4 regions of the Kitasatospora sp. NPDC058048 genome follow, and region 1 is predicted to be linked to each of the others. Evidence: riboswitches for the same ligand, from Rfam matches in the RefSeq annotation. Region 1 holds a riboswitch; each other region holds the start of a gene.

What was found. Region 1 has a riboswitch for cobalamin ahead of ACFVVA_RS04985 (cobalamin biosynthesis protein). Riboswitches for the same ligand answer to the same signal wherever they lie in the genome.
Region 2: linked by a shared signal. The riboswitch ahead of ACFVVA_RS17185 (CoA-acylating methylmalonate-semialdehyde dehydrogenase) and the one ahead of ACFVVA_RS04985 (cobalamin biosynthesis protein) in region 1 are both predicted to bind cobalamin.
Region 3: linked by a shared signal. The riboswitch ahead of metE (5-methyltetrahydropteroyltriglutamate--homocysteine S-methyltransferase) and the one ahead of ACFVVA_RS04985 (cobalamin biosynthesis protein) in region 1 are both predicted to bind cobalamin.
Region 4: linked by a shared signal. The riboswitch ahead of ACFVVA_RS17210 (prenyltransferase/squalene oxidase repeat-containing protein) and the one ahead of ACFVVA_RS04985 (cobalamin biosynthesis protein) in region 1 are both predicted to bind cobalamin.

Annotation. Positions count from the first base shown of each region.
Region 1 is NZ_JBHVRT010000003.1:264,088-272,868, forward strand. Features, by position in the region: gene cpt (chloramphenicol phosphotransferase CPT) at 1-327, opposite strand, end outside; gene ACFVVA_RS04965 (cobyrinate a,c-diamide synthase) at 413-1,813, opposite strand; gene cobO (cob(I)yrinic acid a,c-diamide adenosyltransferase) at 1,818-2,423, opposite strand; gene ACFVVA_RS04975 (putative cobaltochelatase) at 2,430-4,565, opposite strand; gene ACFVVA_RS04980 (cobyric acid synthase) at 4,720-6,258, opposite strand; gene ACFVVA_RS04985 (cobalamin biosynthesis protein) at 6,255-7,247, opposite strand; cobalamin riboswitch at 7,355-7,487, opposite strand; gene ACFVVA_RS04990 (alpha/beta hydrolase) at 7,856-8,781, shown strand, end outside.
Region 2 is NZ_JBHVRT010000014.1:136,202-142,398, forward strand. Features, by position in the region: gene ACFVVA_RS17165 (rhodanese-like domain-containing protein) at 49-615, opposite strand; gene ACFVVA_RS17170 (sulfite exporter TauE/SafE family protein) at 757-1,506, opposite strand; gene ACFVVA_RS17175 (rhodanese-like domain-containing protein) at 1,503-1,907, opposite strand; gene ACFVVA_RS17180 (rhodanese-like domain-containing protein) at 2,251-3,636, shown strand; cobalamin riboswitch at 4,008-4,199, shown strand; gene ACFVVA_RS17185 (CoA-acylating methylmalonate-semialdehyde dehydrogenase) at 4,411-5,910, shown strand; gene ACFVVA_RS17190 (acyl-CoA dehydrogenase family protein) at 5,907-6,197, shown strand, end outside.
Region 3 is NZ_JBHVRT010000005.1:124,019-132,799, reverse strand. Features, by position in the region: gene ACFVVA_RS07375 (ADP-ribosyltransferase domain-containing protein) at 1-561, shown strand, start outside; gene ACFVVA_RS07370 (HelD family protein) at 679-2,802, shown strand; gene ACFVVA_RS07365 (zinc ribbon domain-containing protein YjdM) at 2,961-3,317, shown strand; gene ACFVVA_RS07360 (MFS transporter) at 3,470-4,933, shown strand; gene ACFVVA_RS07355 (MarR family transcriptional regulator) at 4,933-5,385, shown strand; gene cobF (precorrin-6A synthase (deacetylating)) at 5,520-6,290, opposite strand; cobalamin riboswitch at 6,425-6,668, shown strand; gene metE (5-methyltetrahydropteroyltriglutamate--homocysteine S-methyltransferase) at 6,824-8,781, shown strand, end outside.
Region 4 is NZ_JBHVRT010000014.1:143,810-150,113, reverse strand. Features, by position in the region: gene ACFVVA_RS17225 (hypothetical protein) at 89-1,453, shown strand; gene ACFVVA_RS17220 (adenosylcobinamide amidohydrolase) at 1,441-2,232, opposite strand; gene ACFVVA_RS17215 (flagellar hook-length control protein FliK) at 2,656-3,135, opposite strand; gene ACFVVA_RS17210 (prenyltransferase/squalene oxidase repeat-containing protein) at 3,165-4,241, opposite strand; cobalamin riboswitch at 4,338-4,478, opposite strand; partial or broken gene ACFVVA_RS17205 (enoyl-CoA hydratase-related protein) at 4,497-4,889, opposite strand; gene mmsB (3-hydroxyisobutyrate dehydrogenase) at 4,901-5,788, opposite strand; gene ACFVVA_RS17195 (enoyl-CoA hydratase/isomerase family protein) at 5,785-6,304, opposite strand, start outside.

The sequences.
Region 1 (8,781 bases):
ACCCTCCAGTGCCGCCCGCCACCGGGTCTGCGAAGCGGCGCCGCCGAGGAACACCTCGTCCACCACGATCCGCGCCCCGGCCCGGGCCATCGCCGCCACCCCGAGCGTCCAGGCGGCGTCCAGCGCGGCGAAGACCGGGCCGACCTCGACCGTTCCGTTCCCGCCCTCCAGCCCGCCGATCCCCTCGCCTCCGTCGCGCAACGACGCCGGCAGCGCCTCGACCATGGTGTCCGCGCCGAGGTGCAGCCACGGGTCCGGCAGCAGTTCCTGCAGGCGCCGGGCGATGCTCGACTTGCCGGAGCTGGACCCGCCGTTGAGAACGATCACATGCATGGGCGGAGCCTATGGCGGCACACCCCGCGGCGTCGCCGCGTTGTCCGGGGGCGCCCCGGGGGACGGGACGAGCCGTGGACTACAGGGCTCCGGCCGCCCCCGTCGCGAAGCCCGCCCCCGCCGCGAAGTCCGCCGCCGCGGCCGTGAAGGAGGACGCCAGCGCCGGTGCGCCCGCCCAGTGCAGGTGCAGGTAGGAGGCGTGCACGTTGCCGCCTCCGAAGCCCTCGGTGCGGGGGCCGGTGGGAAGGCGCCAGCCCCAGGCCGGGAGTTCGCCCGCCCCGGGTTCGCAGACCGTGCGGTGGAACTCGTGGCCACGCAGCCTGGTGCCGGCCGGGCCCAGCGGGGAGTCGTGCAGGGCGACCGCCTCCCGGTAGCCGAGGGTGAGCCGCTCGGTCATCCGGGCGTCGGTGGCCAGCACGCCGCACATCGGCAGGCCGTCCAACTCCCGCCCCAGGTAGAGCAGTCCGGCGCACTCGGCGGCGATCGGCCCGCCCGCGGCGGCGAACCCGGCGATGGCGGCGCGAAGTTCGGCGTTGCCGCTCAACTCGCGCACGTAGAGCTCCGGGAAGCCTCCGCCGATCACCAGGCCGGCCGTCCCCTCGGGCAGCGACGAGGCGTGCAGCGGGTCGAACGGGACCACCTCCGCGCCCGCCGCGCCGAGCAGTTCGGCGTTCTCCGCGTACGAGAAGGAGAAGGCCGCGCCGCCCGCCACCGCGATCCGCGGCCGGCCGGCCACCGGGGTGACCTCGGCCGACGGGTCCCACGGTTCGGCGTCCAGGTCCGGCGCCGTCCGGGCGAGTTCGAGCAGGGCGTCCAGGTCGACCGAGGAGGCCACCAGTTCACCCATGTCGGCGACCGCCCGCAGGGCCTCCGCCGAGCGCTCCACCGCCGGGATCAGCCCGAGGTGGCGGGACGGCGTGGCGACCGCCGCGGAGCGGCGCAGCGCGCCCAGCACCGGCACGCCGGAGCCCTCCTCCAGGGCCTCGCGCAGGAGCTGCTCGTGCCGGTCGGAGGCGACCCGGTTGAGGATCACTCCGGCGAGCCGCACCTGCGGGTCCCAGGAGGCGAAGCCGTGCACCAGCGCGGCGACCGAGCGGGACTGCGAGGAGCCGTCCACCACCAGCACCACCGGCGCCCGCAGCAGCTTGGAGACGTGCGCGGTGGAGGCCAGCTCCCCGCGCCCGGAGGCCCCGTCGAACAGGCCCATGACCCCCTCGACCACCGCGACGTCCGCCCCCGCCGCGCCGTGCAGGAACAGCGGTGCGATCCGCTCCGGCCCGCACAGGAAGGCGTCCAGGTTGCGGCCCGGGCGACCGGCGGCGAGCGCGTGGTAGCCCGGGTCGATGTAGTCGGGGCCGACCTTGTGCGGCGACACCGCCAGCCCGCGCGCGGCGAGCGCCGCGATCAGGCCGGTGGCGACGGTGGTCTTGCCGGCGCCCGAGGAGGGCGCGGCGACGACGAGGCGGGGGACGGTGCTCAACGGCCTACCACTCGATACCGCGCTGGCCCTTGCGGCCGGCGTCCATGGGGTGCTTGACCTTGGTCATCTCGGTGACCAGGTCGGCGAATCCGGTCAGCGCCTCGGGCGCGTACCGGCCGGTGATGACGACGTGCTGGCTGCCCGGACGGTCCTTGAGCACGGCCACCACCTCGTCCGGGTCGACCCACCCCCAGTGCATCGGGTAGGTGAACTCGTCCAGCACGTAGAAGCGGTAGGTCTCGGCCGCGAGGTCCCGCTTGACCTGCTCCCAGCCCTCCTTGGCCGCCTCCTCGCTGGACATCTCCTGCTCGGCGGAGCGCTGGATCCAGGACCAGCCGGAGCCCATCTTGTGCCAGTCGACGGTGCCGCCCTCGCCGGAGGCGCCGAGCACGCGAAGCGCGTTCTCCTCGCCGACCTTCCACTTGGCGGACTTCACGAACTGGAACACCCCGACCGGCCAGCCCTGGTTCCAGGCCCGCAGCGCCATGCCGAACGCGGCCGTGGACTTGCCCTTGCCGGGGCCGGTGTGCACGGCGGTGATCGGCAGTGTGCGGCGCTGACGGGTCGTCAGGCCGTCGTCGGGAACGCTCTCGGGGACACCCTTGGGCATGTCGGCTCAGGCCGCCTTTCGCATCGCGGTGGTTGCACGGTTCGCAGAACGGTTGTCGGACCGGCTCTCGCGGACGAGCGAGGCCACGCCCTCGGCGCGCAACTCGTCCAGGCCGACGGCGGTGCCGCCGAGCAGCCCGGCCAGGGTGCGGGCCAGGCCCAGGCGGACCGGGCCGGACTCGCAGTCCAGCACCACGCTTGCCGTGCCCTGCGCCGCGAACAGCGCGGCCGCGCGGTGCGAGCGGGCGAGCGCGTCCCGCCCGCCGGTGGCCCGGCCGTCGGTCACCACGACCAGCAGCGGGCGCCGGCTCGGGTCGCGCAGCCGCTCGACCCGCAGCACCTCGTGCGCGCGCAGCAGGCCGGCGGCCAGCGGGGTCCGCCCGCCGGTGGGCAGCGACTCCAGCCGGGCCGCGCCGACCTCCACCGAGGAGGTGGGCGGCAGCGCCAGCTCGGCACCCGCGCCCCGGAAGGTGATCATGCCGATCTTGTCGCGGCGCTGGTAGGCGTCCATCAGCAGCGACAGCACCGCGCCCTTGACGGTGGTCATCCGCTGCCGGGCGGCCATCGACCCGGAGGCGTCCACCACGAACAGCACCAGGTTGGACTCCCGCCCCTGGCGCACCTGTTCGCGGAAGTCGTCCTTGTGCACCACCAGCGCCCGCCCGCTGCGCCCGCGCGCCGCCTGGTGCGGCGCGGCGGCCTGGAGGGTCGCGGTCAGGTGCAGCCGGCCGAGTGCGCCCTGCGGGCGGCGGGCGCGGATGGTGTGCCCGCCGGTGGTCTCGGCGGGGGAGCGGCGGCCCTGGGCGCCGTGCCCGGTGCCCTTGACGGTGAACAGCTGCGTCCGGTACGGGTCCCCGGCCGCGACCGGAGCCGACTCCCGTGCGGGGGAGGGGTGTTGGGCGGGTACGGGCTGCTGCGCGGGCGCCTCGGGGCCCTCGGGGGAGGGTGCCTCGGGGGCCGACGGCTCGGGAGCGGACCCCTCGGGGCCGCCGTCGGACGGCTCGGGCGCGCCGCCGCCGTCGGGGCCGCCCCCGTCCGGGCCGCCCTCCGGCCCGTCGCCGTCGCCGTCGCCGTCCGGTCCGTCGCCGTCCGGGCCGGATCCGTCGCCCTCGGGCTCCGGCTCCTCCTGCTGCGCGTGCTCCTCCAGCGTCCGCTCCAGCTGCTCCTCGTCCAGCCCCGGCGCGTCGAAGGGGTTGCGGCGGCGCCGGTGCGGCAGCGCCAGCTGCGCCGCCTTGCGGACGTCCTCCTCCTGCACCTCGGTGCGCCCGTCCCAGGCCGCCAGTGCGACGGCCGTGCGGGCCATCACGATGTCAGCGCGCAGCCCGTCCACCTCGAACGCGGCGCACACGGCGGTGATCTGACGCAGCGCCACATCGGTCAGCTCGACCTTGGGCAGCAACTCCCGCGCCGCGACGATGCGTTCGGCGAGAGCCCGCTCCTCCTCGGCGAACCGCTCGGCGAAGCCGGCCGGGTCCGCGTCGTAGGCGAGCCGGCGGCGGACCACCTCGGCACGCTCGGCCGGATCCCGGGTGGCGGCGATCTCGACGGTCAGGCCGAACCGGTCGAGCAGCTGCGGCCGCAGCTCGCCCTCCTCCGGGTTCATCGTGCCCACCAGCAGGAACCGGGCCGCATGGCGCACCGAAACGCCCTCGCGCTCGACGTAGGAGCGGCCCATCGCGGCGGCGTCCAGCAGCAGGTCCACCACGTGGTCCTGGAGCAGGTTCACCTCGTCGATGTAGAGCACGCCGCGGTGCGCCCTGGCGAGCAGCCCGGGCTCGTACGCCTTGACGCCCTCGGCCAGCGCCCGCTCCAGGTCGAGCGAGCCGACGATCCGGTCCTCGGCCACGCCGACCGGCAACTCGACCAGCTGGGCCGGCCGTTCGGAAGCGGGCGGGGAGACGTGCGGCCCGTCCGGGCACTGCGGGTCGGGCGCGGCCGGGTCGCAGGCGAAGCGGCAGTCGTCCACGGTGGCGATGGACGGCAGCAGGCCGGCCAGCGCGCGCACCATGGTCGACTTCGCGGTGCCCTTCTCGCCGCGCACCAGCACGCCGCCCACGGCCGGGGAGACCGCGTTCAGCAGCAGCCCGAGCCGCAGGTCGGCCATGCCGACGATCGCGGTGAACGGATAGCGGACGTCACTCATGCCGTACCCCACTCCTGTCGTGCCCGGTCCCGCGGCACTGTCCGGTCCTGTGATCCTGCCCGGCTCGGTGATCCTGCCCGGTTGCGTGACCCTGCCTGGTCCCGTGATCCTGCTCGGCTCTGCTGCCGTACCCGGCACTGCCGCCGTACCCGGCTCATGCGTCACTCCCAGGGGCCCCGGGCGGGACGAACGGCAGCGATCCGGCCGCCGGCACCCCGCCCTCGATCAGCTTCCACAGCGCGTCGGTGTCGGCGTGCTCCTCGATCAGGTCGCCCAGCCGGTCCAGCCGGGCCTCGCGTGCCGCGGCGAAGGAGGTGTCCGGGGCCGGGACGAACGCCCGGCCCGACAGCGCGGCGACCTCGCGCAGGAGTTCGCGGCGGAACCCGTCGTTCTCCAGCGCGCCGTGCCAGGTCGTGCCCCAGACCGGGCCCACCCGGCAGCCGTCCAGACTCCGTCCCCGGCCGTCGGAGACGAACGTGTCCCCGCCCTCGACGGTGACCACCCCGTGGTGGATCTCGTAGCCCTCCACCCGCTGCCCGAACGCCTCGCCGACCGGCCTCGCCAGCACCTTCTCGGCGCCGAACCGCACCTGCGTCGGCAGCAGGCCGAGGCCCTCGACGGCCCCCGCCTTCGACTCGACCTCGTCCACGATCGAGCGCGCCAGCATCTGGTAGCCGCCGCAGACCCCGAGGACCGGCAGCCCGGCCGCCGCCCGCGCCCGCAGCGCCGGCTCCAGACCGCGCTCGCGCAGCCAGGCGAGGTCGGCGACGGTGGCCCGGGTCCCGGGCAGCACCACCAGGTCGGCGTCGGCCAGCTCCTCCGGGCGGGTCGCCCAGCGCACCAGCACGCCCGGCTCCTGCGCGAGCGCGTCCATGTCGGTGAAGTTGGACAGCCGCGGGAAGCGCACCACGGCCACCCGCAGCACGTCCGCGCCGTACGGCCCGGGCCCGTCCGCCCGGTCCACCACCGTCGACAGGTCCAGCGAGTCCTCGGCGTCCAGCCAGAGCCCGGGCAGCATCGGCAGCGTGCCCAGCACCGGACGGCCGGTCAGCCCGTGCAGCATCTCCAGCCCGGGCGCGAGCAGCCGCGCGTCACCGCGGAACTTGTTGACGAACCAGCCGGCCACGTGCCGCTGGTCCTCCGCCGACAGCAGCGCCAGCGTCCCGTACATCGCCGCGAAGACCCCGCCGCGGTCGATGTCCCCGACCACCACCACCGGCAGGGCGGCGGCCGTCGCCAGGCCCATGTTGGCGATGTCGCGGTCGCGCAGGTTGATCTCGGCGGGCGAGCCCGCGCCCTCGCAGACCACCACGTCGTAGCGGCCGCGCAGGTCCGCCAGGCACTCCAGGGCACGCTCCAGCAGGACGGGCTTGCGCTCGCGGTAGTCCAGCGCGCCCACCTCCGCCACCGGCCTGCCGAGCAGCACCACCTGGCTGCGGCCGTCCGCGCCCGGCTTGAGCAGCACCGGGTTCATCGCCGCCTCCGGCTCCACCCGGGCGGCCTGCGCCTGCATCGCCTGGGCGCGGCCGATCTCGGCACCGTCGGCGGTGACGAAGGAGTTGAGCGACATGTTCTGCGCCTTGAACGGCGCGACCCGCACGCCCTGGCGGACGAGCCAACGGCAGATCCCGGCCGTCACCACGCTCTTGCCCGCGTCCGAGGTCGTCCCCGCGACCAGCAGCGCCTTGCTCATGCCCGTCCCCTCTTCCTCAGCAGCATCCGCAGCAGGACGTGCCCCGCGACCGTCGTACCCAGCGCCAGTGCGCCCACCCGCCGGGAGAGCGCACAGGCGCGCTCGATGTCGTCCACCGTCACCGGCCGCAGCTCCGCACCCAGCACGGGCCGGTGCTCCACCCGCTCGCCGTACCGCAGCGCCCCGCCCAGCCGTACGCCCACCGCGCCGGCGAACGCCGCCTCGGCCTGGCCCGCGTTCGGGCTCGGGTGCGCGGAGCCGTCGCGCCGCCAGACCCGCCAGGCCGTACGGGGCTCGGGCGCGGCGGCCACCGTCAGCAGCGCCGTCAGCCGGGCGCCCGGCCAGCCCGCCAGGTCGTCCAGCCGGGCCGAGGCCCAGCCGAACCGGGCGTAGCGCGGCGAGCGGTGACCCACCATCGCGTCCAGGGTGTTCACGGCGCGGAAGGCCAGCAGGCCGGGCGTGCCGGCCAGGGCGCCCCAGGTCAGCGCGTTCACCACGGCGTCGGCGGTGTTCTCGGCCACCGACTCGACCACCGCCCGGGCGATCTGCTGGCCGTCCAGCGCGCTCGGGTCCCGCCCGCACAGGTGCGGCAGCCGCTCCCGGGCGGCCGCGAGGTCGCCCGCGGCCAGCGAGCGGCCGATGGTGCGCGCCTCCCGGGTCAGCGAGGTGCCGCCGAGCACCGTCCAGGTCGCGGCCGCCGCCAGCACCGCCCGGCCCAGCGGACGCCGGCCCACCGTACGGTCCAGGGCGAGCGCGCCCGCCGCGACCGCGCCCACGCACAGCGCCGTGTAGCCGGCCCCCGCGCCGCGGTCGTCGCGCCACAGCCGACGCTCCAGGCGGGTCGCGGCGCTGCCGAAGACAGCCACCGGATGGCCCCGGCGGGGGTCGGCGAAGCGGGCGTCGGCGGCATGGCCCGCGACGGCGCCGAGCGCGAACGCGGCGGCGCGGGCCAGCGGGCGCGGCGAGGAGGAGGGCCCGAGCGGGGTCATCGGGGGCACGGCGGAGGGCAGCTCGGAGTCCGGTGGGGCGGGGCAGCCTGCATCGCGTGCGTGTCCTCACTCAGGGTCCGCGCCCTGGATCGACGTGACGGGGGCGAGAGTCTCCTGGCTTCCGGGTCGAACGCACCCCCGGAGCCTTCCAGCGGCCGTCGACGGCCGCCGTGGCGATGTTCCGAGCGTGCTCCCCGGTGACAGTGGCGGGACCGCGCCGGAATTCCACCGGCTTCCTCTCCATGCCTCCGTTTGGCCCCAGGATCCCATCACGGGCCCGAACCGGGAGTCAACCGAGGTCACGGAGGGGTTGGTCACACGCGGACGCCGCCGACGCGCCGGGGGATCGCCCGGCGCGGGGCCGCCCTCCACCGGGAACACCACGTCCCTCCCACCGGGAACACCACCTCCCCTCCCACCGGGGCACCGCCGGCTCCGCCGCCGCCCCGCCCCACCATCCTCATTGCCCGCTTCCGACACCTCCTCGGCGCCGCCGGGCCGCCGCCCGGGTGACCCGGACGGCCCAGCCCGGTGGCCGGGCGGACGGAGCGCCGGTGAACTGGTGCCCGAACACCGTCCGGTCCGTGAGCAACAGAGCGGGGAGCGAAATGCGTTGGGGAACCGCCGCCGTCGTGGCGGCCGCCGCGGTCGGGGCCGCCGTGCTGGTGATCGGCCGTCGGGCCTCCGAGCGGACGGTCCGTCCGGTGGCCGCCGTCCCGGAGTCCGGGCCGGTCCTGGTCCGCGGCCTCGCCCCCGGCCGGGTCACCTTCACCCGCGGCCCCGAGAGCCTGCGCCCCGGCCGCTGGGCGGTCGAGTGGGCGGACGGTGGGCACGCGGTCGTCGAGGAGGTCCTGCACAGCGACGAGCGGGGCGTCACCCGCCGGCTGCTTCGCGCCGACCGGGGCACGCTCACCCCCGGCACCGAGGTCCGCTTCACCCCCCGGGTCCTCCTCGGCGACCCCACCGAGGCACTCGGCCTCCCCTTCACCGACACCACCGCCGACGGCGAACTCGGCGCCCTTCCCGCCTGGCGGCTCGACGGCAAGCGCGGCACCTGGGTGATCCTGGTGCACGGCCCCGAGGCCGACCGCCAGCAGACCCTCCCGGTGCTCCCCGTCCTCGACCGGCTCGGCCTGCCCACCCTCGCCGTCACCTACCGCGGCGACCAGGGCGCCCCCGCCTCCCCGGACGGGCTCAGCCACTTCGGCGAGACCGAGTGGCGCGACATCGAGGCGGCGGTACGGCTGGCGCTCGACAGCGGCGCGGGCAAGGTGATCCTCTACGGCTGGTCCGTCGGCGCGACCACGGCCCTCCAGACCGCGGCCCGCACCGCCTGGCCGCACGCCGTCAGCGGCCTCATCCTCGACTCGCCGGTGCTCGACCTCCCGGTCTCCGCCCGCCGGGACGCCGCCCGGGCCGGCTTCCAGGGCGTCGCCGCCGAGCTCGGGGCGCTGGCCGCGGAGGGCCGCACCGGCGTCGACCTCGCCGACTTCGCCCGCATCGCCGAGGGCACCGACCTGCGGGTGCCCACCCT
Region 2 (6,197 bases), on a different contig from region 1:
TCCCGCCCGACGGGGGTGGGCGGGAGCCTTCACGTCCTGGGGCGGGGTTCAGCGCTTCAGCGTGGCGAGCGTCTCGTCCAGGCTCGGCGTGCCGGGGCGGGGCCGGTTGTACGGGAGCTTGGAGAGCATCGATCCCATCGCGCAGGTGTTGGTCAGCGCGGAGAAGGCCAGCCCGCCGCCGACGGCCGCGGAGACCCAGCGGGCGCCCGGCAGGGCGAGGTCGATCAGCACCCCGGCCAGCACCAGCGAACCGGCCACCAGGCGGACCTGGCGGTCCAGTGCCCACACCCGGCGGGCGCCGGCCACCTGGTCCAGCGGCCGGCCGGCGTCGGCCCAGGCGTTGGTGCCGCCGGTCAGGGTGAGGGTCGGGATGCCGGCGTCGGACAGTTGGCGGCACGCGTTGTCGGCGCGCGGCCCGGCGGCGCAGACGACGGCGATCTCGCCGTGCGCGGCGGCCTCGCGCAGCGTGGGCAGGGCGCGGTCCAGCTGGTCGAGCGGGACGTTCAGGGCGCCGGGGATGTGGCCCGCGGCGTACTCGCCGGGGGAGCGGACGTCGATGAGGGTGAGCTGCCCGAGGCGGGGCTGGAACTGCTCGACGGTCAGCGGCGTGGTCATGGGGATGCGGGGTCCTCTCGGGAAGGGGGTGTGGCTGGGGGATGGGGGATCGGGGGGTTGGGCGTCGGCCCGCCGCGGCGGCGCGGTGGCCGGCCCGCTGCGGTGGTCGGCCCGGTGTGCTGATCGGCCCGGCGTGGTGAATCAGGCCAGCGTGGTGATCAGCATCAGCGCGGCGACGGCGAGCAGGGCGACGGCGAAGGCCTTCCGAAGGGTGCTCCCGCTGAGCTTGTCGGCCAGCCGCTTGCCGTCCCAGGCGCCGAGGATCGCGGCCCCGGTGAAGGGCGCGGCCACGGCCCAGTCGATCGCGCCGGTCGCGCCCAGGCGGGGCAGCAGGGCGGCGAGCGAGTTGGCGGTGATGACCAGCAGGCTGGTGCCGACCGCCTCGGCCATGGTGAAGGCGAGCACCGAGACCAGGGCCGGTACGGCGAGGAAGCCGCCGCCGACGCCGAGCAGTCCGGTGACGGCGCCGAGCCCGGCGCCGGCGGCCGTGGAGCGGCCGAGTCCTGCGGCGGAACGTTCCGCCGCTCCGGCCTTGGGCGGCCTCAGCATCCGGAAGGCCGCGAGCGCCGCCAGTACCGCGAAGGCGCCGGTCAGCAGCGCGCCCGGCAGGTGGGCGGACAGCGCCCCGGTGGCCGCGGCGAGGGGCAGTCCGGCGGCGGCGAACAGGGCGCCGGTGCGCCAGCGGACCCGGCCCGCCCGGGCGTGGGCGATCAGGCCGGTCAGCGAGGTCGCGGCGACGATCACCAGGCTGGCGGTCGTGGCCAGTGCCGGGCTGAAACCCAGCAGGTAGACCAGGGCGGGGACGGCGAGCATGCTGCCGCCGCCGCCCAGCCCGCCCAGGGCGAGGCCGACCACCGCGCCGGCGGCGAGTGCCAGGAGCAGCGTGGTCATATCACGTGCCCGGCGCTTCCGTCGGGCGTGGTGACCGGGAGCCCGGACAGGGCCCAGGCGTTCATGCCGCCGGCCACGTTCAGCACCTCGACGCCGCGCTCGGCGAGCAGCTCCGCGGCGCGCTGGGAGCGGTGGCCGGAGCGGCAGATCGCCAGTACGGTCCGGCCGGCCGCCGCGGGCGGCAGCGGGACACCGGCGACCAGGCCGATCAGCGGCTGGTGCAGCGCGCCGGGGGCGTGCCCGGCGGTGAACTCGGCGGCCTCCCGGACGTCGAGCAGCACGGCGGCGCCGGTGCGGGCGAGTTCGTGGGCCTCGGTGGGGGTGGTCCGCCCGGGGGTGCGGTGTCCGCGGGCGCGGTCTTCGTGGGGAGCGGCCCCGTGGGCGTGCGGCAGCAAAGGCATGCGGTGTCTCCAGTGGTGCAGACCGGATCGCAGTGGTCCGGTGGGTCGGGGGCGGCGCGGGCGTCCGTACGGGCCCGACGGCCCGGTACGGCGGCGTGGCCGGTGCGTCCTCGGCCCCGCCCGTATCGGCTCGGCGGCGGTGGCCGACCCCCTCGATGGCTTCACCATAGTACCCCCGGGGGTATTATCGAAATCGTTCGGACATACCCCCGCCCGTATCGGCTCCCGAAGCCGTATGCTCGGAAATATACCGAGGGGGGTATCACGATGGCGCTGTGGCGCCCAGGAATCCGGCTTCGCCAACCAGGAGAAGGCCAAGGCCCGACCCGGAGGAGACAACCCCGTGATCTTCAGCCAGTACTACCTCGACTGCCTCTCCCAGGCCTCCTACCTGATCGCCGACGAACGCACCGGCCAGGCCGTGATCGTCGACCCCCGCCGGGACGTCGACGAGTACCTCGCCGACGCCATGGCGCGTGGCCTGACCGTCGTCGGCGTCATCAACACCCACTTCCACGCCGACTTCCTGGCCGGCCACCTCGAACTCGCCGCCCGCACCGGCGCCTGGATCGGGTACGGTCACCGCGCCGAGACCGAGTACCCCATCCGCAAGCTCACCGACGGAGAGCGGATCGAACTCGGCGACGTCACCGTCCAGGTCCTCGAAACCCCCGGCCACACGCCCGAGTCGATCAGCATCCTGGTCTTCGAGCAGCCCGACGACACCGTCCCGTACGGTGTGCTCACCGGCGACGCCCTGTTCATCGGTGATGTCGGCCGTCCCGACCTGCTCGCCTCGGCCGGCGTCACCGCCGAGGAACTCGGCGCGATGCTCTACGACAGCGTCCACCGCAAGCTGATGGGCCTGCCCGACGAGACCCTCGTCTTCCCCGCCCACGGTGCCGGCTCGGCTTGCGGCAAGAACCTCTCCGCCGACCGCCAGTCCACCATCGGGGCGCAGCGACTGACCAACTACGCCTGCCGGCCCATGGACCAGGACACCTTCGTCCGCATCGTCACCGCCGGCCAGTCCACCGCCCCCGCCTACTTCGGCCACGACGCCGCCCTCAACCGGCAGGACCGCCCGCTGCTGGATCCCACGAACGCAGCCCGCCCCCTGTGCCCCGAAGGCTTCAAGGAGGCCCGTTACGCAGGCGCCGTCGTCCTCGACGCCCGCAGCCCCCAGGAGTTCGGCGCGGGACACATCCGCGGCGCCATCAACGTCCCCGTCGACGGCCGCTTCGCCGAACAGGCCGGCACCGTCCTCACCCCCGACAGCAGCATCGCGATCATCGCCCCGCAGGACCGCGAGGGCGAGGTCATCACCCGCCTCGCCCGCATCGGCTTCGACCACATCGCCGGCTACCTGCGCAACCCCGGCAACGCCCTGCCCGCCCTCGCCGACGAGGTCACCCCCGCCGGCCGCCTCACCGCTGACCGGCTCCGCACCGCGCTCGCCGACGAGCAGCCCCCCACCGTCCTGGACGTGCGCACCTGCGGCGAGCGCGAAACGGGCTCCATCGAAGAATCCCTGCACATCCCCCTGACCGAACTCCCCGGCCGCCTCGACGAGATCCCCACCGACCGCCCCCTCGTCGTCCACTGCGCCAGCGGCCACCGCTCCTCCATCGCCGCCAGCCTGCTGCGCCACCACGGCCACACCGAGATCTCCGACCTCCTCGGCGGCTACGCCGCCTGGCACACCCTCACCCACCCCGCCCGGGTCTGAACCCAGCTGCCCCGGGCCACCCCCGTCGGGGCCGCGGGGTGCTCCCGAAGCCGCGCCTGCCACCGGACTTCAGGACAGGATCCCGGTCCTGGAGTCCGGCGAGCGTCGCGACCGTGCTGGTGCCGATGATCCGGCCCGGGGAAGTGCCGGCATCCCCCTCGTCGCACGTCTGCTTCAGCAGCGAGCATCGGGTGTTGCGGGCTGCCGGCTCGGACGAGCTGTTGCAGTAGATCGGGATGGCACTCGCCCAGGCCCCGTTTGCAGGCCGGTCTGCTTCGGGTCCTGGGTGCCAGGCCCCGGAACGAGGCCGGGGAGAGCTCGGCGTGGCGAGATCACGGTGGTGCGACGCGAGCACGAATCCCTGGACTTACTAGGACGTCCAACTATATGGTCGATGACAGGTCCGCGGTGTCAGGGAAGCCGGTGTGAGTCCGGCACGGTCCCGCCACTGTGACCGGGGAGTCCGTCCTCGCAGATGACAGCCACTGGCAGCCAGCCGGGAAGGCCTGAGGGCGTGCGGTGATCCGGGAGTCAGGATACCGGCCGCGGGTGATCCGTGTTTTCCACGAGGATGGAGACGACACGCATGACTCCGGGCTGCTCCCGTTCCGCTGCTCCTGGCTGTCCTGTGCCGACGGCTGTCGGAGCCCACCTGCTCTGACGGTACGTCATGCCACCGCCACCGTGACGCTGCGGGGCCGCATCACCGTGCGCCCGCCCGTCGGCGGCGGCCTCCATTCCTCCTCTCCCCACCCCTGTCGAGAGAAGGAACCGATGGTCCGAGAACTGACCCACTTCATCGCCGGAAAGCCCACCGTCGGCACCTCCGGTCGCTTCGGCGACGTGTACGACCCCAACACCGGCCGGGTGCAGGCCCGGGTGCCCCTGGCGAGCCGCGCCGAGGTCGAGGCGGTGATCGCCGACGCCGCGCAGGCCCAGCCCGCGTGGGCCGCCTGGAACCCGCAGCGGCGGGCCCGCGTCCTGTTGCGCTTCCTGCAGCTGGTCGAGCAGGAGAAGGAGGAGCTGGCCCGGCTGCTCTCCGCCGAGCACGGCAAGACCGTGGCCGACGCCCATAACGACCTCCAACGCGGGCTGGAGGTCGTGGAGTTCGCCGCCGGGATCCCGCACCTGCTGAAGGGCGAGTTCAGCGACAACGCGGGCACCGGCATCGACGTCTACTCGATGCGCCAGCCGCTCGGCGTGGTCGCGGGCATCACGCCGTTCAACTTCCCGGCGATGATCCCGCTCTGGAAGGCAGCGCCCGCGCTGGCCTGCGGAAACGCCTTTGTGCTCAAGCCCTCGGAGCGCGATCCCTCGGTGCCGCTGCGGCTGGCCGAGCTGTTCCTGGAGGCCGGGCTGCCGCCGGGCGTGCTCAACGTGGTCAACGGCGGCAAGGAGGCCGTGGACACCCTGCTGGAGGACCCGCGGGTGCAGGCCCTCGGCTTCGTCGGCTCCACACCGGTCGCCCAGTACGTGTACGCCACCGCCGCCGCGCACGGGAAGCGGGCGCAGTGCTTCGGCGGCGCCAAGAACCACATGATCGTGATGCCGGACGCCGACCTCGACCAGGCGGCCGACGCGCTGGTCGGCGCCGGGTACGGATCGGCCGGCGAGCGGTGCATGGCGATCTCGGTGGCCGTCCCGGTGGGGGAGGAGACCGCGGACGCCCTGGTGGCGAAGCTGGTCGAGCGGATCGGCGCGCTCAAGGTCGGGCGCTCGGACGACCCGGCGGCCGACTTCGGCCCGCTGGTGGGCCGTGACGCGCTGGACCGGGTCCGCGGCTACCTGGACTTCGGGGTCGAGGAGGGCGCCGAACTCGTCGTGGACGGAAGGGACTTCCGCCTGGAGGGGAACGAGGACGGCTACTTCCTGGGCGCCACCCTCTTCGACCGGGTCACGCCCGGCATGCGGATCTACCGGGAGGAGATCTTCGGCCCGGTGCTGACCGTGGTGCGTGCCGCCGACTACGAGGAGGCGCTGCGGCTGCCCAGTGAGCACGAGTTCGGCAACGGCGTGGCCATCTACACCCGGGACGGCGACACCGCCCGGGACTTCGCCCGCCGGGTGAACACCGGCATGGTCGGGGTCAACGTGCCGATCCCGGTGCCGATCGCGTACCACACCTTCGGCGGCTGGAAGCGCTCCGGCTTCGGGGACCTCAACCAGCACGGGCCGGACGCGATCCGCTTCTACACCCGCACCCGCACCGTCACCTCGCGCTGGCCCTCCGGGGTCAAGGAGGGCGCGAGCTTCACCATGCCGACGATGGGATGAGCGCGATGCACGACCTCACCGAGGACCAGCGCGCCATCGCCCGGACCACCCGGGCCTTCGCCGAGGAGTACCTCGCGCCGCACGCCGTGGAGTGGGACCAGGCCAAGCACTTCCCGGTGGACGTGCTGCGCAAGGCAGCCGACCTGGGTCTGGCCGGCGTGTACGTCCGGGAGGGCGCGGGCGGCTCCGAACTCTCCCGGCTGGACGGCGTGGTGGCCTTCGAGGCACTCGCCACCGGCTGCCCGTCCATCGCCGCCTACCTGTCCATCCATAACATGGTCGCCTGG
Region 3 (8,781 bases), on a different contig from region 1:
CTGCGCGGCCTGGACCGGCACGTGTCGCTGTCGCACGACTTCGGCAAGCGGCGGGCGGACGAGGCGGCCACCGGCCTGTCCGCCGACGAGATCGCCGCGCTGTACCTGTACACCTGCGAGTCCGCGTTCTACCGGGAGATCAACGCGGTGCTGCGCTCGCCGGACCGCAGCCGGCTGGTGCCCTACCTGCCGTACCTGCGGCTGCTGTTCACGGCGGTGTCGCGGCTGCCCGTCCGCACCGCGCCGCTGTGGCGCGGAGTCTCGCTGGACCTGCGGCGGCAGTATCCGCTCGGGAGGACGGTGACGTGGTGGGGCGTCTCCTCCTGCACCTCCGAGCTCGGGGTCGCGCGGTCCTTCCTGGGCAGCCGGGGCAAGCGGACGCTGTTCGAGGTGCGTCCGGTGCGGGCCGCCGGCATCAGGAACTTCTCGGCGTTCACCGGCGAGGAGGAGTTCATCCTGCTGCCCGGCACGCAGTTGGAGGTCACCGATGTCCGGGCGGAGCGCGGCGGCCTGTGCACCGTGACGCTGACCGAGCTGGAGGAGGCGCCCCTGGTGTCCTGAGGCGCCCGGGTCGAACCCGCCCCCTGGAGTAGCAACCAAGTCAGTATTTTTACTGAGTTAAGTTATGCTGGACTCCGAACGGCAGGCGAGCCCGTTGTGCGGGAAGGGGCGCGAACGATGACCTCGGAAATCCGGAACCTGGACGGCGAACTGGAACGGGAGCGGGCCTACGTCGAGGTCTGCCGGGTCGCGACGGCCCGGCAGGTCGAGGACGCGGGCCACCAGGTCGTCGCCGCGGAGGACGTCTCCGGCGACGGTGCGAGCGCGGAGGCGCTCGGCCGGTACCTGCGCACCCGCGCCAAGCGGATGAACGAGCTGCCGGAGAGCCCGTCCTTCTTCGGCCGCCTCGACTTCGCCGACACCGCGGAGGCCGGGGAGCACCGGCAGCAGCGCTACTACGTGGGCCGCCGGCGGATCTCCGAGGACCCGACCGTGCCGCCGCTGGTGGTCGACTGGCGGGCCCCGGTCTCCCGGGCGTTCTACCAGGCGAGCGCCCACGCCCCGCTCGGGCTCGCGCGGCGCCGCCGGTTCGGCTGGGCGCCGTGGAGTCTGGGCGCGCCGGAGGAGCTGACCGGGCTGGAGGACGAACCCCTCGGCGCGGACGGCGGGCACGGCCCGGCGGCCGGCGCCGCGGCGGACGGCAGTGAGGGCGGCGAGGGCGGAGAGGCCGGTGCCGGCGGCATCCTGGCCGCCGAGATCGAGCGGCCCCGCACCGGCCCGATGCGGGACATCGTCGCCACCATCCAGCCCGAACAGGACGTGCTGGTGCGGGGCGAGCTGAGCGAGTCGGTCTGCGTGCAGGGCGCGCCCGGCAGCGGCAAGACCGCGGTCGGGCTGCACCGCGCCGCGTACCTGCTGTACAGCTTCCCGCAGCGGATCCAGCGCGGCGGCCTGCTGGTCATCGGCCCCAACCGGACCTTCCTGCGCTACATCGCCGAGGTGCTCCCCGCGCTCGGCGAGATCGACGTCACCCAGCGCACCGTCGAGGACCTGGTCGCCACCCGGCCGGTCGCCGCCGTGGACGACGAGCGGGCCGCCGCGGTCAAGCAGGACGCGCGGATGGCGACGGTGCTGCGCCGGGCGCTGTACGGCCGCATCCGGGCGACGGGCCCGGAGCCGCTGGTCGTACCGGACGGCTCCTACCGGTGGCGGGTGCCCCCGGAGCGGCTGGAACGGACGGTCGCCGAACTGCGCGAGCAGGCGCCGCCGTACGCGATCGGCCGGGAGAGCCTGCGCACCCGGCTGGTGGCGATGCTCCAGGATCAGGCCGAGCGGCGGACCGGTGTCCGGTCGGGCGCCTGGTCGCGGAAGATCGGCCGCTGCGGGCCGGTGGCCGCCTTTCTGGAGGCCGCCTGGCCGAACCTGCGCCCGGAGGCCGTGGTCGCCGCGCTGCTGAGCGACCCCGCCCTGCTGGCCGAGGCCGCCGAGGGGGTGCTCGGCCCCGAGGAGCAGGCGGCGATCCTGTGGCGCCGGCCGCCGCGCTCGGAGAAGAGCGCCAAGTGGTCCGAGCACGACCTGATGCTGCTGGACGAGGTGGCCGGCCTGATCGAGCGCCCGGCCGGCTTTGGCCACGTCGTGGTGGACGAGGCCCAGGACCTCTCCCCGATGCAGTGCCGGGCGATCGCCCGCCGCAGCGCCTTCGGCTCCCTGACCGTTCTCGGCGACCTCGCCCAGGCGACCGCCCCGTGGGCCGCCCGCAGCTGGCCCGAGCAGCTCGCCCACCTGGGCAAGCCACAGGCCGCGGTGGTGCCGCTGACCACCGGCTTCCGGGTCCCGGCCGCAGTGACGGCCCTCGCCAACACCCTGCTGGGCGCGCTCGACGTGGACGTTCCGCCGGCCGTGTCGCTGCGGCAGGACGGGGAGCTGACGGTGCGGCGGGTGGCCGGGGGCGGCCTGGGCGGAGCGGCGGTCGCGGCGGTGCGGGCCGCGCTGGAGCGCGAGGGCTCGATCGCGGTGATCGCGGCGGACGGCGCGGTGGCGGAGGCCGCCGAGGCGCTGCTCGCGGCGGGGATCCCGACCGGGGCGGCCGAACAGGTCGGCACCACGGCGCGGGTGACGGTGCTGCCCGCCTCGCTGGTGAAGGGGCTGGAGTACGACCACGTGGTGGTGCTGGAGCCGGCCGCCATCGTGGAGGCCGAGGCGCGCGGCCTGCACCGGCTGTACGTGGTGGTGACGCGGGCGGTCTCCCGGCTGGACGTCCTGCACTCCCGTCCGCTGCCCGCGCCGCTGGGCGGGGAGTGACGGCCCCGGCGGGGGGCGGATGGGGAAGGCCGGGCGGGTGCGGCGGCCGGCCACGACCCCGTGCCCACCGGCAGCGGCGGCCGACCGGTGCCGGTACCCCCGCTGACCTCCTCACTCGTGCCCCGGACCAGCTCCGAACAGCTGGATATCCTGAACACATGAGCGACAACCTTCCCCCGTGCCCGCAGTGCTCCAGTGAGTACACGTATGAGATGAACGCCCTCATGGTCTGCCCCGAGTGCGCCCACGAGTGGGTGCCCGGCGGCGCCGACCAGGCCGGCGCGCCGGCCGGCGAGCGCGTGATCAAGGACGCCGTCGGCAACGTGCTGAGCGACGGCGACACCGTGACGGTGGTCAAGGCGCTGAAGGTCAAGGGCAGCGTCTCCGGTATCAAGGCCGGCACCAAGGTCCGCAACATCCGCCTGGTGGACGGTGTCGACGGGCACGACATCGACTGCCGCATCGAGGGCTTCGGTGCCATGCAGCTCAAGTCCGGCGTGGTCAAGAAGGCCTGATCCGCGGGCCTCCAACGGCCGCGCCCCGTCGAGGAGATCGGCGGGGCGCGGCCGTTGCGCTGTCCAGGGCCGGTCGGGGGTGGAGTCGCCTCCCGGATTAGTTGTAGCATCACAATGATTACAACAACACAACTAACTCTGGAGCGTTCGTCATGCCCGATGCCGCTCGACCGCGGCCCTGGCTCGTGCTCGCCATCTGCTGCATGAGCCTGCTGATCGTCAGCCTCGACAACACCATCCTGAACGTGGCCCTGCCCGCCGTCCGGCGCGACCTGGACACCACGGTGTCCGGCCTGCAGTGGACGGTCGACGCCTACACCCTGGTGCTGGCGAGCCTGCTGATGCTCTCCGGCTCGACCGCCGACCGGATCGGCCGCCGCCGGGTGTTCCGGATCGGACTGGTGGTGTTCACCGCGGCCTCCCTGCTGTGCAGCCTGGCCCCCGGGCTCGGCTGGCTGATCGCCGCGCGGATGCTCCAGGCGGTCGGCGGATCGATGCTCAACCCCGTCGCCATGTCGATCATCAGCAACACCTTCACCGACTCCCGGCAGCGCGCCCGGGCGATCGGCGTCTGGAGCGGCGTGGTGGGCATCAGCATGGCCGCCGGGCCGATCATCGGCGGGGCGCTGGTGGAGTCGGCCGGCTGGCGGGCGATCTTCTGGATCAACGTCCCGATCGGCCTGGCCGCCCTCTTCCTCACCACCCGCTACGTGCCGGAGTCGCGGGCGGCCCGCACCCGCCGGGTGGACCCGGTCGGCCAGCTGCTGGTCGTCGTGGTGCTCGCCGCCCTCACCTACGCGATCATCGAGTCGCCGGAGCGCGGCTGGACCTCGCCCGTGGTGCTCGGCTGCACGGCGGCCTCCCTCGGCGCGCTGCTGGGCCTGCTGCGGTACGAACCCCGGCGCACCGACCCGCTGATCGATCTGCGGTTCTTCCGCTCCGCGCCCTTCTCCGGCGCCACCGTCATCGCGGTCGCCGCCTTCGCCGGCCTCGGCGGCTTCCTCTTCCTCACCTCCCTGTACCTCCAGGACGTCCGCGGGCTCGACCCGCTGCACGCCGGACTCTTCATGCTGCCGATGGCGGTCATGTCGCTGCTCACCGCGCCGCTGTCCGGCCGGATGGTGGCCGCCCGGGGGCCGCGCACGCCGCTGCTGCTGGCCGGGGCGGCGCTGACCGCGAGCGCCGTGCTCCAGGCGGTCGGCTACTCCGAGCACCTGCCGAGCTGGCTGCTGGTCCTCGCCTTCCTGCTCTTCGGTACCGGCTTCGGCCTGGTCAACGCGCCCATCACCAACACCGCCGTCTCCGGGATGCCCCGCTCGCAGGCCGGCGTGGCGGCGGCGGTGGCCTCCACCAGCCGACAGGTCGGCCAGTCCCTGGGCGTCGCGGTCACCGGCGCCCTGATGGCCGGCAGCGCCCTCGCGAACCCGGCGGCCTTCACCGGGGCGGCCCGGACGGCATGGTGGATCATCGCCGGCTGCGGCGTCGCCGTGCTGGTCACCGGTACGCTCACTTCCGGCCGCTGGGCCCGGGCGACGGCCGAGCGCACGGCGCGGCGGCTCGCCGCCGAGGAGTCGGCCGAGGGAAGCACGGAGACGAAGGAGACGGTGGACGCCTGATGGAGCGCCTCGACACCGGTGGGCACCCGGAGGGGAGCGGGACGGACGCCGCGACGGCGGCCCGGGTCTGGCAGGGGATGTACGCGCTCGTGCTGGAGCGCCACGACCGCCGCAGGACCGTCGCCGAAGCCCTCGGCATGAGCTTCAGCCGGGTCAGGGCGCTGCGCCGGCTCGCCGCCGGCCCGATCACCCTGCGGGAGCTGGCCGAGCGGCTGACCGCCGACCCGCCGTACACCAGCGTCATCGTGGACGACCTGGTGCGGCGCGGGCTCGCCGAGCGCATCACCAACCCGGCGGACCGGCGCTCCAAGCTGGTCCACCTCACCGAGGAGGGCGAGGCGAAGGCCGCGCTCGCCACCGGGATCCTCGCCACGCCGCCGGACGCGCTGCTCGCGCTGCCGCCGGAGGACCTCCGCGCGCTCGACCGGGTGGTGGCGAAGCTCCTGGACTGAGGCCGCCGCCCGATGCGGCGGGCCGTGACAGGCCGGTGCTCCGGCGAGGACGCCGGGCGGGACTTCTCCGCCATCATCACCATGCTGAGGGAGAGCGGCGCGTGAGTGCGCGCCGACCGCGTGCCGGCCGTCCGTCAGGCGTCGGAGCCGCCGTCCGAGCGTCGCAGCAGGTAGGTGTCCATGATCCAGCCCTTGCGCTCCCGGGCCCGCTCACGCAGCTCGCGGATGCGCGGGGCGGCCTCGGCGAGCGGACCGGAGACGAGCACCTCGTCGGGGGTGCCGAGGTAGGCGCCGTAGTGGATCTCCAGCCCCTCGGGGTCGATCCCGGCGAAGGCGGCCCGGCCGTCGAGCATCACCACCACGTCGTCCACCCCCTCGGGGAACCCCTCGGCGAGGCGGCGGCCGGTGGTGATCTGCACCGGCCGGCCGACCCGCGTCAGCGTGGTGCGGTGCCGGGCGGCGAGCGCGGAGACGCTGCTGATGCCCGGGATCACCTCGTACGCGAAGGGCACGCCGCCCCGGTTCGACACGTCGTCCACCACGGCGATGACGCTGTCGTAGAGGGCGGGGTCGCCCCAGACCAGGAAGGCGCCGTTCTCGCCCGGGCCGAGGTGCTCGGCGACCAGCCGTTCGACCAGATCGGCGCGGCGGACGCGCCAGTCGTCCACGGCGGCCGCGTACGCCGGGGTGGCGCGGTCCCGTTCGGCGTCCGGCGCCGCGACCACGCGGTGCCCGGGCCGTCCGTGGTCGGCCAGCATCCGGCGGCGCAGCCCGATCAGGTCCTGCCGTTCCTCGCTCTTGTCGAGGATGAAGAAGACGTCGGTGCGACCGATCGCCTTGACCGCCTGCAGGGTGAGGTGGTCGGGGTCGCCCGCGCCGATGCCGATGACGAAGATGTGCCGCATGGGAGCCATTCTGCCGCCCGCTCCCGGGTGCGCCGCCCGCTCCCGGGTGCGCCGCCCGGGAGCGGGCGCGGAGCCCGCGTCTCAGCACGCGGACGCCTTGCGAGATTTCCGCCTCGACGCCGACGGTTTGCCCCTAAGCTGGCGGTGCAGCTGGTTCGCCCTGTCCGCCAGGCAGGGTGTCGTAAGAGGGAACCCGGTGACGCCTTTCAACTGGCCAGTCCGGGACTGCCCCGCAGCGGTGAGTGGGAACGACCGCCGTCATACGCACTGGACCCGGGACGGGTCTGGGAAGCGACGGCCAGTAGGTGTCCGCCCCGGTTTCGGCCGAGGTGGGTGTGCCCGCGAGTCCGAAGACCTGCCACTGCCCGTGCGCGAGCGTTCGCGCCCGGCCATCCGGTGACCTCGTGGGCGGGTCGGCGACCATATCGGGCGGAGCCGCGCACGGGTGCGGTCGTCGGTCCGGTCCGTCATCCCTTCGCGTCCTCGTGCCGTCACCGGGCACTTGAGGATCCAGACTCGCGAAGGAGAGTCCCTTGACCACGAAGTCCGCAGCCGCGGCGAGCGTCGCCACCGCCCACGGCTACCCCCGCCAGGGCCGGGGCCGTGAATTGAAGAAGGCGATCGAGGGGTACTGGAACGGCGCGGTAGCGGCCGAGGCGCTGCTGGCGACCGCCGCCGACCTGCGTCGGACGAACTGGCAGCAGCTCGCCGACTCCGGCGTCGAAGAGGTGCCGACCGGCGACTTCTCGCTCTACGACCACGTGCTGGACACCACCGTGGCGGTCGGTGCGATCCCGCCGCGGCACCGGGAGGCGGTCGACACCGACCCGCTGGACGGGTACTTCGCGATGGCGCGCGGCAACCAGGACGTCGCCCCGTTGGAGATGACCAAGTGGTTCGACACCAACTACCACTACCTGGTGCCGGAGTTGGGCCCGGACACGGTGTTCGCCGCGAACCCGGCCAAGGCGGTCGGCGAGCTGCGCGAGGCGCTGCTGCTCGGCCACGCCGCCCGGCCGGTGCTGGTCGGCCCGGTGACCTACCTGCTGCTCGCCAAGCCGGCGCCCGGGGTGACCGCCGACTTCCAGCCGATCACCCTGCTGGACCGGCTGCTGCCCGTCTACGCCCGGCTGCTGGCCGAGTTGCGTGCCGCCGGCGCCGCGTGGGTGCAGCTGGACGAGCCCGCGCTGGTGCAGGACCGCACCCCGGCCGAGCTGAACGCGGCCGCCCGCGCCTACCGCGAGCTGGGCGGTCTCACCGAGCGGCCCAAGCTGCTGGTCGCGAGCTACTTCGACCGGCTCGGCGAGGCGCTGCCGGTGCTGGCCAAGGCCCCGGTCGAGGGCCTGGCGCTGGACTTCACCGGCCCGGCCGCCGCCAACCTGGAGGACCTCGCCGCCGCCGGCGGCCTGCCCGGCAAGCGGCTGGTGGCGGGGGTGATCGACGGGCGCAACATCTGGATCAACGACCTGGAGAAGTCGCTGGCGACCCTGGCGACCCTGCTGGGCCTCGCCGGCACCGTCGACGTGGCGCCGTCCTGCTCGCTGCTGCATGTGCCGATCGACGCCGCCGCGGAGCGCGACATCGACCCGCAGATCGCCCGCTGGCTGGCCTTCGCCCGGCAGAAGGCCGGCGAGGCGGCACTGCTCGCCCGGGGCCTGCGCGAGGGCACCGGCGCGATCACCGCCGAGCTCGCCGCCAACCGCGCCGGCCTCGCCTCCCGCGCCAACTCCCCGATCACCCGCGACCCGGCGGTGCGCGCCCGCGCCGCCGCCGTCACCGTCGACGACACCCGGCGCGCCCAGCCCTACCCCGTACGGGCCGAGGCCCAGCACGCCCGGCTCGGGCTGCCGCTGCTGCCGACCACCACCATCGGCTCCTTCCCGCAGACCACCGAACTGCGCACCGCCCGCGCCGATCTGACGGCAGGTCGGATCGACGCCCCGGCCTACCGGGAGCGGATGGAGGCGGAGGTCCGCGAGGTCGTCGCCTACCAGGAGAAAGCCGGGCTGGACGTCCTGGTGCACGGCGAGCCCGAGCGCAATGACATGGTCCAGTACTTCGCCGAGCAGCTCACCGGCTACCTCGCCACCCGGCACGGCTGGGTCCAGTCGTACGGCACCCGGTACGTGCGCCCGCCGGTGCTGGCCGGGGACATCTCCCGTCCGCATCCGATGACCACCGACTGGTTCGGCTACGCGCAGGGCCTGACCGACCGCCCGGTCAAGGGCATGCTGACCGGCCCGGTCACCATGCTCGCCTGGTCCTTCGTCCGCGACGACCAGCCGCTCGCCGACACCGCCCGGCAGGTGGCCCTCGCCCTGCGCGAGGAGGTCGTCGACCTGGAGGCGGTCGGCGCCGCCGTCGTGCAGGTCGACGAGCCGGCGCTGCGCGAGACCCTCCCGCTGCGGGCCGCCGCCCGCCCGGCGTACCTGGCGTGGGCCACCGAGGCCTTCCGCCTCGCCACCTCCGGTGTCCGCGCGGACACCCAGAT
Region 4 (6,304 bases), on a different contig from region 1:
CCCGTCACCCCAAGGAGCCCGTTCCGTGTCCGTTCCCGCGCACTCGCGCTTCGTCTCCTCACGTCTCGCTTCCGCGGCGACCGTCTCGATGGCCGCCGGCGCCCTCCTGATGTCGGCCGTCCCTGCGCACGCCACCGCCTCGCCGAGCCAGATAGCCACCTCCAGGAGCACCGGCGTCACGTACCTCAAGTCCCTCCAGGCCGCCGACGGCAGCTACGTCACCGGCGGCGGGCTCTCCAACGAGTGGGCCTTCGGCGCGCTCGCCGCCGCCGGCACCGCCGCGGCCGATGTCACCCCTGGCGGTGACACGAGCAAGAACGCGCGCCTGGTCTACCGCAACCAGCTCGCCGCGAACAGCTGGCCGAGCGCCTCGCCGGTCGTCACCGACTACGAGCGCGGCATCCTCAACTCCTACGCGGCCGGCATCGACCCCGCGCGGATCGGCCCGGCCCGCAACCTCGTGGCCGACCTCGCCGCCTACTGGCAGACCGCCGAACCCGGCTACTACGGCCCGTCCGCGAACTTCAACGGGACCGTCTTCGGCCTGCTCGCCCTCGGCGGCGCCAAGACCCGGAGCGGCGGCCAACGCGTCCCGCAGGCCCTGCTGAACGCCTCGGTCGCGGCCGTGCGCGCCAACCAGCACAACGACGGCGGCTGGAACTACAGCAAGGCCGCCGGCGACCCGACGGCTCTCGCCCAGGGCAGCGACATCGACATGACCGGTGCCGCCATGGCCTCCCTGTGTGCCGGCGGCGTCCCGAACACCGACGCCGCGGTCGTGGCCGCGAAGAACTTCCTCAAGGGCAAGCTCGCCTCCTCCGGCGCCTTCAACGCCATGTTCGGCGTCAACACCGACTCCAACGGCTGGGCCGTGTCCGGCCTCAACGCCTGCGGCATCAACCCCCAGGGCACCGACTTCACCAGCGGTACCGGCAAGACCCCGCTCGACTTCCTCATCGCCCAGCAGTTCAAGCCCGGCGGCGGCTTCAAGTACCTGCCCACCGACACCTCCCCGTCCCCCTACGCCTCCGTCGACGGCCTGCGCGCCGTCGCCGGCGCCGGGTTCACCGCCACCCCGCCGACACCGACCACCTCGGGCGAGCCCGTCTGGGCCGCCACCGGCGACTTCACCGCGGGTACGGCCGCGAAGCTCGCCCTGGTCGTCGACGACGGCACCAGCAACCTCAAGGTCTGCGCCGTCACCCTCACCCCCACCGGCACCACCACGACCCTCGGCGACGTCCTTGACGCGGCGGGCACCGCCACTCCGAGCGGCTGCGTCACCTCCGTCACCCCGTCCACCGGCGGCGGCACCGTCACCGCGCTCAACGGCACCGCGAACAGCGGCTCCTCCACCTGGAAGGTCAGTCTCGACGGCACCGCCTCCACCGCCGCCACCCGGGCCACCACCGTCCACCTCGGCGACACCGTCTCGCTGCGCTACGGCAGCTGATCCACCGACAGGACGAAGCTGCGGCGGCAGTCCTGCATCGGCCGTGCGTGTTCGGGTGCGGGCCCCCGGGCCCGGCGCGCGCGGTCCGTCTCGGCCCCCGCGCGAACGGCCGCGTGGACCGCGCGCGCCACCCGTGCGCCCCACAGCGAGCGCGGGCCGCCGAACGGCTCCGGCTCGTCGCCCGCCCCGGTGCGCCGCACCGCGACGCACACCGCGTCGGAGGGCGTTCCGGAGCAGTCGTAGCCGGCGTCCAACAGGGCCTGGACCTTCGCCTCCGTGGCCGTGGCGAGCAGGTTCACCAGGCCCGCGTCGGACACCGCCGCCGGGACGACGACGAGGATGTTGATCGTGCCCGGCACGTACGCGTGGGCCGGGGCGGTTTCGGGCTCGGCGGCCCAGATCGGCACGCCGATCCCCGTCGTGACCACCGCCGAGGCCCCGCCGTCGCACGCCCAGGTGAAGTCGTCCACCTGGGCGGCGGTCATCAGCCCCGCCCCGGCGCCCCGCAGCCGCTCCGCGGCAGCCAGCTCCGCCAGGTGCTGCTCCGGGTCCATCCGGCTGTATCCCGGCCTGACCTGTGCGTTCACCACCCACTCCCGTTCGCCGAGGCCACCGCCGAGGACGGCGCTGCCGAGCAGCCGCCAGCCGGGCCCGCAGCGCCAGACCAACAGGTGGCGGCATGCCCCCTCCTCCGTGCGGCACGCCCGTTCGATCACCAGGCCGCCGGGCGACCGGCCGGCCTCCGCCGGGCCGTCGGACTTCTGCTGCGGGATCACCACGAGAAACGGTCCACCTTCGAGGGAGCGATCCCCCGGTGTCCGCGGCGGGTACCTCCTCGCCAGGAACGCCTCCGCGCCGACGGTGGCGCCTGGGATCCGTACGGCCGAGCGTACCGAGCGCCGGGACCGCCGCGACGGCGGCTCCCGCGACCGGTCCGGTGAGTGGCCGGGCGGAGGAGGATCATGGTCTCGGCGGGCGATCGCCCGTCGGCTTCACGGAGCAGGGGGACGGGTTCCGATCGGTGCTTCCCGATGGGTGGCAGGCTGCTACGTGGGTGTGGTGGGCCTGCTGGCGGGGCTGGGCGGGCTGACCGTGCTGTACGACCACCTCGTCCGGCGCCGGCGGGCACCCCACGCCTGACCCCTGCGCCCCGGCCTCCCTCATCGGGGAGGCCGGGGCGTCGACGTGTACGGGCAGACGGGTCAGGGGGCGGTGATGCCCGGCTGCGCGCCGGCGCCGAAGGACCAGCCCTCGACGTCTCCGGGTGCCGGGTTGTAGCTGCCCGCACCGAGGCTGCTGTACGACCAGGGGCCGCCGTGCTGGGCGTGCCAGTACGACCAGTAGGCGCTGCCGGTGGGGTTGGTGCAGGTCGTCGGCAGGGCGTTGATGGTGCAGACGAAGCCCGGGTAGCGCGGATGGAAGGCGTACGAGAATCCGGCGCCGGTGAGCGCGGCCAGGCCGCTGGCCGGGTCACCGGGCGCGCAGCCGGTCTGGACGCCGCCGCCGACGGCGGTGAAGTCGACCACGACGGTGACTCCGGTGGTCCCGCTGCAAGCGGCCGCCTGCGCCTGCGGGGCCTGGACGGCGGAGACGCCGAGCAGTCCGGCGGTGAGGGCGGCGGCCGCGGCGATCGAGCCGAGCGTACGGCGGGCCGGGCGGCCCGCCGTGAAGGTGTCGGTCATCGGTGAAATCCTCCTGGTGTCAGGTGTGTTCAGCGCGTGGCCGGGGTCGGGCAGGCCAGGGTGGGCGCGTCCGGGCGGGCCCCGGCGGCGGAGAGCGTGGCCAGCGGGGTACCCGCGAGGCCGAGGACGGCCTGCGCGGTGGCCCGGGCGCCGTTGCCCGCGTTGAAGCCGGAGGCGTCGTAGGCGACGGCGCCGCGGAGCGCCGGGTCGGCGGCGCAGCCCTGCTGGAACTTCACCAGCCGGCCCCAGCCCTTGAGACCGGAGCCGAGGCGTCCACCGGAGAGCAGCGCCTGGGTGGCCAGGCCCGTGCTGTTGGCGTTGGAGGTGGTCGACCCGGCAGCCGCGAACCCGCCGTCGGCGTTCTGGTGGGCGGTGAGCCAGCCGAGGCCCGCGTTCGCCTTGGCGGTGCGGCCGGTGGCGGCGAGGGCCTGGGCGGCCAGGGCGGTGGCGTCCGGGTCGCTGGTGCAGGCGGCCTGGCCGAAGGAGACGGGGAAGCCCCCGTCCGCGCACTGGCTGTTGGCGAGGTAGTCCACGGCCGCCGCCGGGGCGTCACCGGGCGTGCGGTGCAGGGCGATCAGGGCCAGCGACTGGCCGAAGGCATTGCTGTAGTCGCCCCACTGCGAGCGGTCGGAGAAGCGGCCTTCGGCGGTCTGCAGCGAGCGCAGCCGGGCCGGCAGGTCGACCCCGCCGAAGGCCGTCGGGTTCCCGCCGCGCACCTCGACGGCGAGCAGCAGCTTGGCGGTCACGCCCGCGTAGGCCTCGGTGGTGCCGTCGCCGAGGTAGCCGCCGATGATCTCGGGCTTCGCCAGCCAGGCGGTGGCCTTCGCGGCGGCCTCGTCGGCGCTGTGCGACGCGGCGAAGGCCAGCACGGCATCGATGGTCAGGCCCTGGTCGGGGTAGGCGGTCCCGTTGAAGACGGACTCGAAGTGGTCGCCGTCGACGAGCTGGCGGGCCAGCCAGCCACCCGCGGCGGCGTCGGGACGGACCGTCGGCGACGACGTCGAGGTGGCGGGAGCAGCGTGGGCGGCGGTGGCCGCCGGGAGTGCGGTGGCGAGCGTGAGGGCGGGTATCGCGAGCAGACCGAGGGAGCGGCGAACAGCGGGCATGGGATGCCTTTCCGGGCCTGGGCGCAGGGGCCCGGAAGGCGTCGGCGAGCGCCGAGGGGCCAGCGGGCTCCGGCCCGCAGACCACGACGGGAGGAGGGGTGACACACCTCCGCCGACGGGTACTCGGGCTCGCCGCCGACGCGGGGTCGGCGGCCTACCGTTGCGGGTCAGCGCCGGATTCGAACCGGACTTCCCCCAGCGGCGGAGTCACAACATGACGGCCCATCATGACGATGCCCGAACAGCGGGTCAAGGGATCCCGGGCCCGGACCCCGATGCCACGCGCGCCGCGGTGTCCGCCGCCACCAGGACGTCGCACATCATCACCAACTCGCAACCGCCGCCCAGCGCGTAGCCCGCGACGGCCGCCACCACGGGCTTGCGCAGGGCGGCGAAACGGTCCCGGGCGGCGAACCAGTCGCCGAGGCAGGCGTCGACGAACTCGAGGGACTGCATCTCCTTGATGTCCGCGCCGGCCGCGAAGGCCTTCTCCGAACCGGTGACCACCAGACAGCCGATCTCCGGGGCGCGGTCGAAGGTGGCCGCGGCCGCGACCACCTCGTTCATCAGCTGGGTGTTCAGCGCGTCGAGCGCCTTCGGGCGGTCGAGCGTGATCAGCCCGACCCGGCCCTTGCGTTCGACCAGGATCGTCTCCTACGTCATGCGGTGTCCTTCCCGAAGGTGGTGATGATCGCCGAGAAGTCCAGGCCCGAGCCTTCGGACGACGCGAAGTCCGCGTACAACTGCGCTGCCTTGCGCCCGAGTTCCGTGGGCAGGCCCGCGGCTTCGGCCGCGCCGGCGGCCAGTCCGAGGTCCTTGGCCATCAGGGCGGCGGCGAACCCGGCGGCGTAGTCGCGGTTGGCCGGGCTGGCCGGCACCGGCCCGGGGACGGGACAGTTGCTGGTGAGCGCCCAGCACTGCCCGGAGGCGGTGGAGGCCACGTCGAACAACGCCTGGTGGCTGAGCCCGAGGCTCTCGCCGAGCACGAAGGCCTCGCTGACCGCGATCATCGAGATGCCGAGGATCATGTTGTTGCAGATCTTCGCCGCCTGGCCGGCACCGGCCGCGCCGCAGTGCACCACCTTGCGCCCCATGACCGCCAACACGGGCTTGACCGCGGCGAATTCGGCCTTTTCGGCGCCGACCATGAAGGTCAGGCTCGCAGCCGTCGCGCCGACCACCCCACCGGAGACCGGTGCGTCCACCGCGCGCTGCCCGGCACGTACGGCCAGGTCGTGCGCCTCCCTGGCGTCGGCGACGTCGATCGTGGAGCAGTCCACGAAGAGGGTGCCCGGACGGGCTGACGGCAGCAGCTCCGCGTAGGCGGCCAGGACGTGGCGGCCGGCCGGCAGCATGCTGATGACGACGTCGGCCTGTCGGGCCGCCGCGGCGGCGGAGGCCGCCGGGCGGACGCCGGCCGTCTCCGCTTGCCGCAGCGCCTCCGGCGCGAGGTCGTAGCCGGTCACCTGATGTCCGGCCTCGACAAGGTTGGCGGCCATCGGGCCGCCCATGTTGCCCAGTCCGATGAATCCGATGGTGAGGGTCACCAGCGCTCCAGGGGGGTTGTGGTGGCAAGGCCGAGTTCGCGCTCGCCGAGCGGGGCGAAGTAGCGGGCCACGGTGGCGGGTTCGACGGCGCTCAGCGTCTCCGGACGCCATCGTGGCGAACGGTCCTTGTCGATCACCTGGGCCCGGATGCCCTCGGCGAGGTCCGGCGTGGCGAGCGCCGCACAGGAGGTGCGGTACTCCTGGTCGAGGACGGCCTCCAGCGGGCCGAGTGCCCGGGCCCGGCGCAGCGCGGCGAGCGTCGCCTTCACGGCGGTCGGGGAGTTGGCGGCGATCCGGTCGACGGCCTTCTTCGCCTCGGGTTCGCCGCTCTCCCGCAGCCGGTCCAGGATCTCCTCCACGGTTCCGGCCGCGTAGCAGCTGTCGATCCACCCGCGTCGGTCGGCCAGCGCACCGGTCGGCGCGGGCTCGACGTTCCGTTCGAGGGCGTCGTGGACGGGCAGTTCGGCCAGGTCGTCCAGCAGGGCGGGCAGTCGTTCAGCGGGGACGAAGTGGTCG